Regions from separate parts of the Streptomyces sp. NPDC006197 genome, predicted to be linked through region 2. Evidence: riboswitches for the same ligand, from Rfam matches in the RefSeq annotation. Region 2 holds a riboswitch; the other holds the start of a gene.
The links. Region 2 has a riboswitch for S-adenosylmethionine ahead of thrC (threonine synthase). Riboswitches for the same ligand answer to the same signal wherever they lie in the genome.
Positions count from the first base shown of each region.

Region 1: it holds a riboswitch for S-adenosylmethionine, as region 2 does, so the genes downstream of both, ABZ318_RS28160 (aminotransferase class V-fold PLP-dependent enzyme) here and thrC (threonine synthase) in region 2, are expected to answer to the same signal.

Region 1 is NZ_JBEXSZ010000109.1:11,355-18,774, reverse strand. Features, by position in the region: gene ABZ318_RS28175 (hypothetical protein) at 21-263, opposite strand; gene ABZ318_RS28170 (rhomboid family intramembrane serine protease) at 424-1,158, shown strand; gene ABZ318_RS28165 (Lrp/AsnC ligand binding domain-containing protein) at 1,155-1,436, shown strand; gene ABZ318_RS28160 (aminotransferase class V-fold PLP-dependent enzyme) at 1,508-2,899, opposite strand; SAM riboswitch class IV at 3,109-3,225, opposite strand; gene trpD (anthranilate phosphoribosyltransferase) at 3,312-4,376, opposite strand; gene ABZ318_RS28150 (cytochrome bc complex cytochrome b subunit) at 4,504-6,129, opposite strand; gene ABZ318_RS28145 (Rieske 2Fe-2S domain-containing protein) at 6,126-7,178, opposite strand; gene ABZ318_RS28140 (c-type cytochrome) at 7,175-7,420, opposite strand, start outside.
Region 2 is NZ_JBEXSZ010000068.1:31,979-39,398, forward strand. Features, by position in the region: gene ABZ318_RS21725 (MoaD/ThiS family protein) at 35-313, opposite strand; gene thrC (threonine synthase) at 328-1,635, opposite strand; SAM riboswitch class I at 1,629-1,827, opposite strand; gene ABZ318_RS21735 (glucosyl-3-phosphoglycerate synthase) at 1,977-2,945, shown strand; gene ABZ318_RS21740 (trehalose-6-phosphate synthase) at 3,038-4,390, shown strand; gene ABZ318_RS21745 (NAD(P)/FAD-dependent oxidoreductase) at 4,433-5,674, opposite strand; gene ABZ318_RS21750 (helix-turn-helix domain-containing protein) at 5,961-6,311, opposite strand; gene ABZ318_RS21755 (NAD(P)-binding domain-containing protein) at 6,411-7,292, shown strand.

The DNA.
Region 1 (7,420 bases), on a different contig from region 2:
TATGTCGTCCGCGCCGTCCCTCAGGAGGCGGCGCCCGGCCTGTCCACCAGTTCGATCTGGTCCACCGCGTTGCACCAGCGGCAGCGGACCGACTCGATGGTCTCACTCACCACCTGCCGCTCCTCGACCGTCGGGTCTCCTGCGAGGTCCAGATGGACGTACTCCACGACCTTGGAGGAGCGGGTCACGTCGAAGCGGGTCAGATTGCCGCAGAGCGTGCAGCGCCAGCGGGTCTCGTCGGTCGGCAGGGGAACCGTCGTCATCGGTGCCGTCCTTCTTCCTGTTGCGTGGTACCAGGTACGGGAGCCGCGGTGCGCCGTCGAACTGCGGTCGGTGGTGCCCGTAACCCTACGGCCTCGCGGGGAGCACGGGGCACGGCGAGGCACTCTGTCCACTTCGGCCCCGGTACGCCATGATCTGTCCATGATCGATTGGCGAGGCGGGGTCCTCGGTGCCTGGCGGGGCGTCCGCGGCGGCCCCACGGTGACGTACGGGCTGATCGCCGCCTGCTGCCTCCTCTTCGTGAGCAGCCCGGTCGCCGGACTCAGTCCGGCGTACGGCACGGGCGACGGGCTCCTGGGCGCCCAGGGCGCCTACTTCCGCCGCTGGGGCGTGGTCCCCGCCGAGCTGACGGGCGGCGACCCGCACGCCCTGCTCACGCCGCTGACCGCGCTCTTCGTCCACGGCAGCTGGCTCCACCTGCTCGGCAACATGCTCTTCCTCTACGTCTTCGGAGCGATGGCCGAGGAGCGCATGGGCCCGGTCGGGTTCTGCCTCTTCTACCTGGGCACCGGCTATGTCGCCCTGTGCGGGTACGCGGTGGTGCACGCGGACAGCGAGCAGACCCTGGTCGGGGCCTCCGGGGCGATCTCGGCGGTGCTCGGGGCCTTCCTCTTCCTCTTCCCGCGCTCCCGCGTCACCAGCCTCTTCCCCTTCCTGTTCTTCCTGCCGCTGCGCTTCCCCGCCTGGATCGTGCTGATCTTCTGGTTCACGCTGCAGTGGCTGGCCGCGCGGGCGGCGGGCGCGGGGCCCGGCGTCGCCTATCTGGCCCATGTCGTGGGCTTCTCGGTCGGCTTCCTCTACGCCTGGGGGCGCTTCCGCGGTGGGGATAGAGTGAAGGCCCAAGCCGCGGCGACCGAGGGAGAAAGCCAGCCGTGATCACCGCGATCGTGCTCATCAAGACCAGCGTGGACCGCATCCCCGAGATCGCCGAGTCGATCGCCGCGCTCGACAGCGTCAGCGAGGTCTTCTCGGTCACCGGTACGTACGACCTGATCGCCATGGTCCGGGTGCCGCGCCACGACGACCTGGCGGACGTGATCCCCGGCCGCATCAGCAAGATCCCCGGCGTCGAGGCCACGGACACGCACGTCGCCTTCCGGACGTACTCCCAGCACGACCTGGAGGCGGCCTTCGCCATCGGCCTGGAGTCCTGACACCTCGCGCCCGGCACGACTGAAGGGGGCCTCCCGATCGGGAGGCCCCCTTCACCCGTACGAGTGAGTGATCAGCCGCGGTCGGGGACGCAGCGGCCGTCCTCGGTGCGGTACTTCCACTGCGCGCCGTCCCGGACGAGCTCCTTCACCGCGCCGACGAACCGCTCCACGTGCTCGTCCGGCGTACCGGCGCCGAAGCTCACCCGGATGGCGTTGAGGGACCTCTCCCCCGGGTTCGCCTCGGGCGCACCGCACTCGCCCGGGTCCTGCGGGTCGCTGCCGAGCAGGGTGCGGACCAGCGGGTGGGCGCAGAAGAGGCCGTCGCGGACGCCGATGCCGTACTCGGCGGAGAGCGCGGCGGCGAAGTGGGAGCTGTTCCAGCCCTCCACGACGAAGGAGATGACGCCCACGCGGGGCGCGTCGTCGCCGAAGAGCGAGAGCACGCGCACCTCGGGCACCTCGGCCAGGCCCTCGCGGACCTTCGCGATCAGGTGCCGCTCACGGGCGACGAGGGAGTCGAAGCCGGCCTCGGTGAGCGCCTTGCAGGCGGAGGCGATCGAGTAGACGCCGATGACGTTCGGCGAACCGGCTTCGTGCCGGGCCGAGGTGGTGTGCCACTCCACGTCCACACCACCGTCGGCCCGACGGGCCACCTTGCGGGACGCTCCACCGCCCGCGAGGTAGGGCTCGGAATCCTGCAGCCAGTCGGCGCGGCCGGCGAGCACGCCGGAGCCGAAGGGCGCGTACAGCTTGTGCCCGGAGAAGGCGACCCAGTCCACGTCCAACTCCCGTACAGAGACGGGGTGGTGGGGGGCAAGCTGGGCGGCGTCGAGCACGATCCGGGCGCCGTGCGCGTGCGCGGCGGCGGCCAGTTCCCGCACCGGCCACAGCTCGCCGGTGACGTTGGAGGCTCCGGTGACGCAGACCAGGGCGGGGCCGTACGGATCGCGGTCGGCGAGGGCCCGCTCCAGGGTCTCGACGGCCTGCCCGGGGGTGCGCGGCGCGTTGAGGTAGGTGACGCGGGCGTCCCGCCACGGCAGCAGCGAGGCGTGGTGCTCGGTCTCGAAGACGAAGACCTCGCAGCCGGCGGGGAGGGTGGCGGCGAGCAGGTTGAGCGAGTCCGTGGTGGAGCGGGTGAAGACGACCTGGTCGTCGGGGCGGCAGTCGAGGAACTCCGCGACGGTGACGCGGCTGTTCTCGAAGAGGTCGGTGGAGAGCTGGGAGAGGTAGCCGGCGCCGCGGTGGACGCTGCCGTAGTAGGGGGCGTACGCGGCGACGTCGTCCCAGACCCGCTGGAGGGCCGGCGCGCTGGCCGCATAGTCGAGCGCCGCGTAGGTCACCTCGCCGCCGGTGACGAGCGGGACGGTCACGTCCCGGCCGAGGACCGGCAGCGGGGTGTCGCAGCAGGGGTCGGCGGACCCGGAGTCGGCGGTGGCGGCGGCGGCGTTCGGGTATGCGGACATGGCGGTATCTCCCGGCGGGCGGTGCGGAATGGCTTCGGTGAATCCCGTACGCGGCCGGGTGCGGCGGGGCACGGGTGATGCCTCGGAGGGCGTGCGGGTACGCGGAAGGGACCCTGTTCCGAGGGTGAAGAAGGGGCGGACTCGCCCTATCGCATTCGCTTGCTCACGGAAAACGCTCCTCGACTGACCAGGACCCCTGGTGTTCGAGGGATCCGCGCTTGCCGTAGACCTCGCTGCCTACGGCCTGGTCATCACCCGGGGCACCCCGCCACGGAAGGAGGGTTGCCGGACAGCAAGCCGGGGCCAAAACGCTGTCACTCGTGACCTGTAGAGCATCCTGCCACAGGAGCGCCGAAGCGCAAGACCCCGGTCCGCATGGTGGACCGGGGTCGTACGACGGACGGGTTACGGGTCACGCGTTGCTGGCGGCGACCCATCGCTCCAGGGACCGGAGGGCCGCGCCGGAGTCGATCGACTCGGCCGCCTTCGCGATGCCCGCGCCCAACTGCTCCGCCAGGGTGCCCGTGCCGGGCTCCAGGGCGGTGAGCGCCGCCGCCGCGTTGAGCAGCACCGCGTCCCGTACCGGCCCGGTCTCCCCCGCGAGCAGCCGGCGGGCCACGTCGGCGTTGTACGAGGGATCGCCTCCGCGCAGGGCCTCCAGGGGGACGAGCTCGATGCCGACGTCCCGCGGGTCGAAGCGCTCCTCGGTGACACCGCCGTCCCGGACCACCCAGACCCGCGAGGTGGCGGTGGTCGTCAGCTCGTCCAGGCCGTCGTCGCCGCGGAAGACCAGGGCGGAGTTGCCGCGCTCGGCGAGGACGCCGGCGACGATCGGCGCCATGCGCGGGTCGGCGACCCCGACGGCCTGGGCCTTCACCTTGGCCGGGTTGGTCAGCGGGCCCAGGACGTTGAAGGTGGTCCGGATGCCCAGCTGGCCGCGGGCCGCGGCGACGTGCCGCAGCGAGGGGTGGAACTTCACGGCGAAGCAGATGGTGATGCCGGCTTCCTCGGCGACCTCGGCGACCCGCCGCGGGGTGAGGTCGAGGTTGACGCCGAGCTTCTCCAGGACGTCGGAGGAGCCGGAGGCGGAGGAGGCGGCGCGGTTGCCGTGCTTGACGACCTTCGTGCCCGTGCCGGCGACGACGATGGACGCCATCGTGGAGATGTTGACGGTCTTGGCGCCGTCGCCGCCGGTGCCGACGATGTCGACGGCGGGGCCGGGCACCTCGATCGTGTTGGCGTGCGCGTACATGGTGCGGACGAGGCCGGTGATCTCCTGGACGGTCTCGCCCTTGGCCCGCAGCGCCACCAAAAATCCGGCGATCTGCGCGTCGGTCGCCTCGCCGTTCATGATCAGGTCCATCGCCCAGGCGGTGTCGTCGGCGGAGAGGTCCTCGCCGTCGAGCAGACCGTTCAGCAGGACGGGCCAGGAGCGGCCCGCCGACGTAGGTCCTCCAGCGGGGGTCGCAGCGCTCATGGCAGCTCCTGGTGATCACGTGACGGATACGGTCCCACCCTATCGACCTCCGGGGACGGCAAAGAGCCCCGTCCATCGAATGGACGGGGCTCTTGCCGTGGCGACCTCAGGTCAGGTGTTCAGGTGATCAGTGGTGGCCGTGGCCGCTCTGGATCTCCTTGTACTCCTCGACCGTGGGCTTGGCGATCTGGCTGTCCTCGCCGTAGTAGCCCTTGTTGAGCTTGACCCGGAGCTTCTCCATGCGGCCGATCTTGCGCTCCACGCCGTTCTCGTCGACGGCCGGCGGAAGCTCCGCGGCCTCGTACTGCTCGTGCGCCGTGAGGCGGTGCAGCTCGCCCTGGCTGAGCGGCTCGTGGACCTCGACGAACTCACCGTGCGGCAGGCGCTTGATGATGCCCGACTCGCGGCCGTGCAGCACCTTGTCCTTGTCACGGCGCTGGAGGCCGAGGCAGATCCGCTTGGTGGCGACGAACGCGATGACCGGACCGACGAAGAAGAAGATCCGCACGAACCAGGTGATCGAGTTCAGCGACAGGTGGAAGTGGGTCGCCCAGAGGTCGTTTCCACCACCCACGAGCATGATCATGTACGCGGTGATCCAGGCGACGCCGAAGGCGGTGCGCGTCGGAGCGTTGCGCGGGCGCTGTGCGATGTGGTGCTCGCGCTTGTCGCCGGTGATCCAGGACTCGATGAACGGGTAGACCGCGATGGCCGCGAGGACCGCCGGGAAGATCGCCAGCGGGATCATCACGCCGAGGACCAGCGTGTGGCCCCACAGGTTGATCTCCCAGCCCGGCATGACACGGATCAGACCCTCGGCGAAGCCCATGTACCAGTCGGGCTGGGCGCCGGTGGACACCTGGTCCGGACGGTACGGGCCGATGGCCCAGATCGGGTTGATCGAGGCGATCGCCGCGATGACCGCGATGACGCCGAAGACCAGGAAGAAGAAGCCTCCGGCCTTCGCCATGTACACGGGCAGCAGCGGCATGCCGACGACGTTGTTGTTCGTCCGGCCGGGGCCGGCGAACTGCGTGTGCTTGTGGACGAACACCAGGATGAGGTGGGCGACCACGAGGCCCAGCATGATGCCGGGGAGCAGCAGCACGTGCGCCGAGTAGAACCGGGCGACGAAGTCGCCGCCGGGGAACTCGCCGCCGAACAGGAACATCGACAGGTACGTGCCGAGGACCGGCACGGACAGGATCGCGCCCTGCATGAAGCGGACACCGGTGCCGGAGAGCAGGTCGTCCGGGAGCGAGTAACCGGTGAAGCCGGTGAACATGCCCAGGAAGAACAGCAGGAAGCCGAACAGCCAGTTGATCTCACGCGGCTTGCGGAACGCGCCGGTGAAGAACACGCGCATCATGTGCACGAACATGCCGGCGAGGAAGATCAGCGCCGCCCAGTGGTGGATCTGCCGGATCAGCAGGCCACCGCGCACCTCGAAGGAGATGTGCATGGTCGAGTTGAACGCCTCGGACATCAGCTGTCCCTGGAGCGGGACGTACGGTCCGACGTACTCCACCTCGTTCATCGACGGGTGGAAGAACATCGTCAGGTAGACGCCCGTCAGGATGATGATGAGGAAGCTGTAGAGGCAGACCTCGCCCAGCATGAAGGACCAGTGGTCCGGGAAGATCTTCCGCATGTTGGCCTTGGCCAGCGTGTAGATCCCCAGGCGACCGTCGGCCCAGTCCGCGACCCGCTCACCGGCGGGCGCCTTCTTCTGCGTGTTGGTCACGGTGCTCATCCGCGCTCCCAGAATGCCGGACCGACGGGCTCGTCGAAGTCGCCGAGCGCCTCGAGGAAGCCCTTGTCGTTCACGCCGATCCGCAGCTGCGGGAGGGGGTGACCGGCCGGGCCGAAGATGACGCGGGCGCCGTCGGAGAGGTCGAAGGTGGACTGGTGGCACGGGCAGAGCACGTGGTGCGTCTGCTGCTCGTACAGGGAGATCGGGCAGCCGACGTGGGTGCAGATCTTCGAGAACGCGACGATGCCCTGGTGCGACCACTCGAGCTCGCGCTTGTCCTTGATGTCCTCCGGCTGGATCCGGACGATCATCAGGGCGGCCTTGGCGATCTCGGTCTGGAAGTGCTCGTCGTGCTCCGTGAGGCCCTCGGGCATCGCGAAGGTCAGCGAGCCGACCGCGACGTCCTCGGGACGCAGCGGCTCGTGCGTGTTCATGTTGATGAGCTGGAGCCCCTTGGTCCACATGGTGGACCGGAGCTTCTTCTCGGGCAGCGGGCCCATGTCACGCAGCAGGACGATGCCGGAGAGCGGTACGAGCGACAGCGCGCCGAACATCGTGTTGCGGATGAGCTTGCGGCGGCCCATGCCCGACTCCGCGGCACCGGCCGCGAAGTCCGCCATGACCTTCGCCTTGACCTCGGGCGACGCCGCCATCGGGTGACGCTCGTCGGCGACCTCGACGTCGGACATCAGGGTGCGGGCCCAGTGGACCGCGCCCGCGCCGATGAAGAAGAGGGCGGCACCGAGGGTCAGACCCAGGGCGAAGTTGAGCGCGGACACCCGGCCGAAGGGCCAGATGAACACGATCTTGTCGACCGGGAAGATCACGTACGAGGCGATGAAGCCGACGGTGGCCAGCATCGACAGCGTGAACATGAAGGCGACCGCACGCTCGGACCGGCGGGCGGCCCGCTCGTCGATGTCCTGGATGCGGGGCTTGTGGGGCGGAAGGCCCGGGTCGGCGAACGGGTCGTCGGCGACCGTCACCGCGCCGTGCGCGGTGTCCTGCCCTGCCGGCAGGGTCTCTTCTGGAATCTCTTGGCTACTCATGACTTCTTGGCCTTAGCGGTGTGGGCCGCGACCCAGATGGCAACTGCGATCAGCGCGCCCAGACCGAAGATCCAGGCGAACAGGCCCTCGCTGACGGGGCCGAGGCCGCCGAGCTTGAGACCGCCCGGGCTGTCGGCCTTGTCGCTGTTGACGGCCTGGACGTACGCGATGATGTCCTTCTTCTCCTTCTCCGGCATGGTCGTGTCCGGGAAGGAGGGCATGTTCTGCGGGCCGGTCTGCAT
Region 2 (7,420 bases):
CGCGGAAGGGGCAATTCGTACTGACTGGTAAGGCTCAGCAGCCTCCGGCGACGGCCGGGATGATCGAGACGCCCGCGCCGGCCGGGGTGGCCGTCTCCAGGCCCTGCTCGAAGCGCACGTCGTCGTCGTTCACGTAGACGTTGACGAAGCGGCGCAGCTTGCCCTGGTCGTCCAGGACGCGGGCGGCGATGCCCGTGTGGTTCTTCTCCAGGTCGGCGATGACCTCGGCGAGGGTCGCGCCCTCGGCCTGGACCTCGGCCTGGCCGCCCGTGTAGGTGCGGAGGATGGTGGGGATGCGGACGTTCACGGCCATGTGTTCGTAACCTTTCAGAGCGCCAGGCCGGCGTCGCGGAACGCGTCCAGGCTCGGGCGGATGGTGGCGGTCGCCTGAGAGGTGTCGGCCACCGCGTCCAGGGTCTTGAGTCCGTCGCCGGTGTTGAGGACGACGGTGGTGAGGTCCGGGTCGATCAGACCCGCCTCGACGAGCTTCTTCGTCACGCCGACGGTCACGCCGCCCGCGGTCTCCGCGAAGATGCCCTCGGTCTGCGCGAGGAGCTTGATCGCGTCCACGACCTGCTCGTCGTTCACGTCCTCCACGGCGCCGCCGGTCCGGCGGGCGATGTCGAGGACGTAGGGGCCGTCGGCCGGGTTGCCGATGGCGAGCGACTTGGCGATGGTGTTCGGCTTCTGCGGCCGGACGACGTCGTGGCCGGCCTTGAAGGCGGCGGAGACCGGGGAGCAGCCCTCGGCCTGGGCGCCGAAGATCTTGTACGGCTTGTCCTCGACGAGGCCCAGCTTGATGAGCTCCTGCAGACCCTTGTCGATCTTCGTGAGCTGGGAGCCGGAGGCGATCGGGATGACGAGCTGGTCGGGGATGACCCAGCCGAGCTGCTCGCAGATCTCGTACGCGAGCGTCTTGGAGCCCTCGCCGTAGTACGGGCGGAGGTTGACGTTCACGAAGCCCCAGCCCTCGCCGAGCGGGTCGCCGATGAGCTCCGAGCAGAAGCGGTTGACGTCGTCGTAGTTGCCCTCGATGGCGACGAGGTCACCGCCGTAGACACCGGCCATGACGACCTTGCCCTGCTCCAGGTCGTGCGGGATGAACACGCAGGAGCGGAAGCCGGCGCGGGCGGCGGCGGCGCCGACGGCGCCGGCCAGGTTGCCGGTGGAGGAGCAGGAGAGGGTGGTGAAGCCGAAGGCGCGGGCGGCTTCGAGGGCCTGGGCGACGACCCGGTCCTTGAAGGAGTGGGTCGGGTTGCCGGAGTCGTCCTTGACGAAGAGCTTGCCGGGGGCGACGCCGATCTCGCGGGCGAGGTTGTCGGCCTGGACGAGCTTGGTCCAGCCGGGGTTCAGGTTCGGCTTCTCGGCGACGTCGGCGGGGACGGGCAGCAGCGGGGCGTAGCGCCAGATGTTGGCGGGGCCGGCCTCGATCTGCTTGCGCAGCGCCTCGGGGTCGCCGGTGGGAAGCTCGTACGCGACTTCGAGCGGTCCGAAACAGAGTTCGCAGGCGAAGATCGGGCCGAGCGGGAAGACCTCACCGCATTCGCGACAGGAGAGTCCGGACGCGGGACCGAGGTCGACGGTGGCGGGGGTAGCGGTCTGTACAGCCATGGAGGCGAGGCCCTTTCTCCTCATCTTTCCCATTGACGAATTTTTCGCCATGAGACGGATTTGGCACCTTCCCTAGCCGGGGACCTCGCGCAAACAAGCTGCGTCCGTCAGGACACCACTAGGGGTGGTGGCCGGGAGACGGGTGGGCGAGACAAACCGACTGGAGGGTTGCCGGGGCTTCAACGGGCCGTTTCCCTCTGCCCCTCTGGATGAGCGGTATTCGATTGTGAAGCGCGGTGGACTTTCGTTCCTGCGCTCCGACGCGGGCGGCACCCCGACGTGCATCGGGCATCCGCGTTGTTCAAGACTGTAACCGAAGGCCCGGAGGCGTGGACCGGCCGTCCGAACCGCGAGATGGAGATCAGGTGCTGGAAGAGGTGGAGCGCTGGCTGGACCGGCGGTCCTGGTCCGTGGCGGACAGGCCGCTGGAGCGGATCCTCGCCGCCAAGCGGAACACGAAGGTCAGCGTCGTCCTGCCGGCGCTGAACGAGGAGGCGACGGTCGGGGACATCGTCGCCGTGATCCGCCGCGAGCTGATGACGGAGGCGGTGCCGCTCGTCGACGAGCTGGTGGTGATCGACTCGGGTTCCACGGACCGCACGGCGGAGGTGGCCGCGGCCGCCGGCGCGCGGGTGGTCGCGCGGGACTCGATACTCCCCCGGATACCGGCCGTGCCCGGCAAGGGCGAGGTCCTGTGGCGGTCGCTGATGGTGACGAGCGGGGACGTCGTGTGCTTCGTCGACGCGGACCTGCGGGACTTCTCGGCGGACTTCGTGACGGGGATCGTGGGCCCGCTCCTCACCGACCCGGACGTCGACTTCGTGAAGGCGATGTACGACCGCCCCTTCGGCACCGAACTCGACGGGCTCGCCTCCGGCAGGACTCCGGGCCAGGGCGGCAGGGTGACGGAGCTGGTGGCCCGCCCGCTGCTCAACCTCCACTGGCCGCGGCTGGCCGGCTTCGTGCAGCCCCTCGGCGGCGAGTACGCGGCACGCCGCTCGCTCCTTGAGCGCCTCCCGTTCCCCGTCGGTTACGGAGTGGAGCTGGGCCTGCTCGTGGACGCCCTGCACACGGTGGGCCTGGACGCGCTCGCACAGGTGGACGTGGGGGTGCGCAAGCACCGGCACCAGGACGGGCAGGCGCTGGGCCGGATGGCGGCGGCGATCTACCGGACGGCGCAGCTGCGGCTCTCGCGGGGGCATCTGGTGCGGCCGTGGCTGACGCAGTTCGAGCGGGGCGAGAAGGGCTTCGAGCCGCGGACGTACGCGGTGGACACGGAGGAGCGCCCGCCGATGGCCGAGATCACGGAGTACGCGCAGCGGCGCGTGGCGTGACGCGGCGCCCGCCGCGGCGACTGAGCGTGGCCGGATCAGCCTGTCTCGTATACGTACGTTTGAGCGTTTACGGGACGGGCTAGGTTCGCCACATGGCTACTGTGCTCGTCGCATCCAACCGGGGCCCCGTCTCGTACGTGCTCGGCGAGGGCGGCTCGCTCGACGCCCGAAGGGGCGGCGGCGGCCTGGTCTCGGGTCTGAGCGCCATCGGCTCCCAGGACAGTCTCTGGGTGTGCGCGGCGCTCGGCGAGGGCGACCGGGAGGCGGTCCGGCGGGGCATCGCCGAACCGGGCGTCCGCATGCTGGACATCGATCCGTCCGTGTACGCCGACGCGTACAACGGCATCGCGAACTCGGTGCTGTGGTTCCTCCACCACCACCTGTACGACATCCCGCGCGAGCCGGTCTTCGACGCGGAGTTCCGCCGCCGCTGGGAGTCGTACCGCGCCTACAACCGCGCCTTCGCCGAGGCGCTGGCGGCGGAGGCCGCGGAGGGCGCGGCGGTCCTGGTCCAGGACTACCACCTGGCCCTCGTCCCCGGTCAGCTCCGCGCGCTCCGCCCGGACCTCCGCATCGCCCACTTCACCCACACGCCGTGGGCCTCGCCCCCGTACCTGCGGATGCTCCCGACCGACATCCGCGAGGAACTCCTCCGGGGCATGCTCGGCGCGGACCGGCTGGGCTTCCACACCCGGGCCTGGGCGTCGGCGTTCGAGGAGTGCGCGGGCGACCTCGGGCGCACGCGGGTCGCGGCGTACCCCCTGGGCGTCGACGGCGAGGAGCTGCGGGCGCTGGCGCACCGCCCGGAGGTGGACGAGCGCCTGGCGGGGCTCCGCGCGGAGATCGGCGGCCGCAAGAGCATCGTCAGGGTCGACCGCACGGAGCCGTCGAAGAACATCCTGCGCGGCCTGCTGGCCTACCGGGAGCTCCTGACCACCCACCCGGAATGGCGGGACCGGGTGGTCCACCTGGCCTCGGCGTACCCGTCCCGCCAGGACCTGGACTCCTACCGCACGTACACGACGGCGGTGAGGGATCTGGCGGAGGAGATCAACGCCGAGTTCGGCACGGCGGACTGGCAGCCGGTCCTGGTCTCGGTGAAGGACGACTTCACCCGCTCCCTGGCCGCCTACCGCCTGGCGGACGTGGCCCTGGTGAACCCGGTGCGCGACGGCATGAACCTGGTCGCGAAGGAGATACCGGTCGTCTCGGAGGCGGGCTGCGCCCTCGTCCTGTCCCGGGAGGCGGGCGCCTACGAGGAACTCCACGAGGACGCGCTCACGGTGAACCCCTTCGACGTGACGGAGACCGCCGAGGCCCTGCACGCGGCCCTCACGATGCCCCCGCCCGAACGCACGGACCGCACGAAACGCCTGGCGTCCACGGCCACGTCCCAGCCCCCGCAGCGCTGGTTCCTGAACCAGCTGGAGGCGCTGCGGAGCTAGGTTCCGCCTCTTCGACCGACCGGCCCGTCGAAGGGGCAGGCCCTAGGCGGCGTGGGGCGCCTGGTGCTCCATCCGTTCCTGCATGTGTCCGAAGAACTCCTCCGGTCGCGTCACGCCGGCCGTCACCCGGACGAACTCGTCCTGTGCCGAGCGGCTCCGGGACACGGCGAAGAGCAGTTCCTGCATCTCGGGGGGCGGTGGTTCCAGGACCGCGAACTCGGCCGTGAACTCGTACATGCTCATGACCTCGGAGTCCCTCGCCTCCTGGCAGGCCCCCATGGCTTCGTCGAAGGGCCGACGGCCGCCGAGCGCGTCGTCGAGTGCTCGGGCGCACCGCTCCGCGTCCCGGAAGGCGTCCTGGATGCCCTGGGCGGTGATGGGATCTTTCAGGTATCCGGCGTCGCCCACGAGGATCCAGCCGGGGCCGTAGGGTTTGCGGAGGTAGTTCGGGATGGCCGTGCCGACGAACCGCTCGGCCCGGGTGGCCTTCGAGACCCGTTCGGCGAAGGCCGGCTCGCGGGCCAGCGCGGCGTGGTAGCTGCCCTCGACGTCGCCGCGGTTGGCCTCGAAGTCGCGCATGGGCCAGGCGCAGATGACCATCGTCAGGTCGTCGTTGGTGGGCCATGCGGCGAAGGCGCGGCCCTCGCGGTCGAACGCCTCGAAGGTCCCGTTCATGGGCAGTCCTGCCCAGTAGGTGTAGTAGTAGGCGTTGATCTTGGGCTTCTCCGCGTACGCCGTGGCGCCTGTCGCCTTCGCGACGGACGAGTGGAGTCCGTCGGCGCCGACGACGATCCGGGCGTGGTCGGTGACGGTCCTGCCGTCCTTGCCGTGCCCCTTGGTTCCGGTGACCGTGCCGCCGTCGAACAGGATCTCCTCGACGGTGAAGCCCTGTCGGACCTCGACGCCCGACTCTGTGGCGGCGTCGACGAGGATCTCGTCCAGGACCGTGCGGCGTGGGGCGTAGGAGGCTTCGAAGCCCTCACCGGCAGGGGACCCGGTGATGACGTAGGGGCCGAGGTCGTAGGCATAGGTGTCGATGGGGGGACAGCCGGTCCCGACCACCCGGTCCAGCAGCCCCCAGCGCTCGAGCGCGGCCAGACCGGGCGGGTGGATCAGATGGGTGGAGATCGTGTCGCTCGGGAACGTCGCCCGGTCGACGAGGAGGACCCGGTGACCGAGGCGGGCCAGAAGCATGGCGGTCGGCGCACCCGCACACCGTGCGCCGACGACGATCACGTCGTGGTCATGGGTTTCGGCGCCGGACGCGCCGGCCGTGCTGGTCATGGACCTCACCTGCCGATCGAGCACACCGCCCGGTGGAATCGGCTCCGGGCAGAGGGCGTCTGCCGTCTGCCGCGGTGCGTCCCTTCCACGCTAGACCAGGCCGGCTCGGCGTTCTCACCGAGCCGCGGGGCGACCGTCCCGGCCCGCCTCCAGGGCCGTGTCGCCCCGGTGGGCCGAGGCCGTCGTGCGGGCCGTCGTGGACCGAGGCCGTCGTGCGGGCCGTCGTGGACCGAGGCCGTCGTGCGGGCTGTCGTGGGCCGAGGTCACGGCATGGCCCATCAGCGGCTCAGGCGGTCGTTCGTTCCTCCCGCCGCTCCCTGCCCCACGCCGCCAGCGGCTCCAGGGCTTCGTTGAGGCGGATGCCGGAGGGGGTGAGGGCGTATTCGACGCGGGGCGGGACCTCGTCGTGGGAGACGCGGTCGACGATGCCGTCCGTCTCCAGCTCGCGCAGGTGGGAGGCGAGGACCTTCTCCGTGATGCCCGGAATCAGGCGGCGCAGTTCGCCGAAGCGGCGGTGGGGCTGCTCGTGGAGGGCCCAGAGGATGAGCACCTTCCACTTGCCGCCGATCACCTCCATCGCGGTGTCGATGCCGCAGATGTGCCCGTCGGGCGCACCCGGCCGGTTCAGTGTCGCCATCAGCCCCACCCCTCTGACCTGTTCGCTCACCTCAGGGTAACCACCCACTTCCAAGTGGGTACTTGAGCAGGTCGGAGGCGCTGGAGCAGCCTTTCGGGCATGACGCAGAACAGTGCTGACAAGTCCCCCGTCTCCCTCCTCGGCCTCGGCTCCATGGGTACCGCCCTCGCCCGCGCCTGGCTCGCCGCCGGGCATCCGCTCACCGTCTGGAACCGCACCCCGGGCCGCGCCGAGGCGCTCGCCGCCGAGGGGGCGAAGGCCGCCGAGAGTGCGGCCGGGGCCGTCGCGGCGAGCGGGCTCGTCGTGGTCTGCCTCCTCGACGACGACTCGGTGGGCGCGGTCCTCGCCGACGCGGACCTGGCCGGCAAGGACCTCGTCAACCTGACCACCACGACCCCTGCCCAGGCCCGGGCCCGGGCCGCGTGGGCCGAGGAGCGGGGCGCCCGGTACCTGGACGGCGGCATCATGGCCGTCCCGCCGATGGTGGGCGTCCCGGAGGCCGGCGGGTACGTCTTCTACAGCGGTTCGCGGGAGTCGTTCGAGTTCCGTCGGGCCGCCCTCTCCGTCCCCGTCGGCGCGAAGTACGTCGGGGAGGACGCCGGGTTCGCCGCCCTGTACGACGTGGCTCTGCTCAGCGCCATGTACGGGATGTTCGCGGGGGCCGCGCACGCCTTCGCGCTGGTCCGGAGGGAGGACGTCGATCCCGTGGCGTTCGCCCCGCTGCTCGCCGACTGGCTCGCCGCCATGGCCCGGAGCGTCCATGGGACCGCGGCCCAGCTGCGGTCCGGCGACTACACCGAGGGGGTGGCGTCCCCTCTCGCCATGCAGGTGGCCGGGACCCCGACCTTCCTGGCCACGGCCGAACAGCAGGGGGTGAGCACCGAATTGCTCCTGCCGTACTTCGAGCTGATGCGCCGCCGGCTGGAGACGGGCAGCGGTGAGGAGGGCCTCACCGGCGTGGTGGACCTGCTGCTCCGGTAACCGGTGACCCGTGACTGGTAATCGGTACGACCGACCCCTCCTCCTGAGGGGTCCTCCCGTGTCAGACTCACGGCGATCGTTCCCCCAGGCGATCCGTTTTTCCCCATGAGACGCATGAGGCAAGCGGA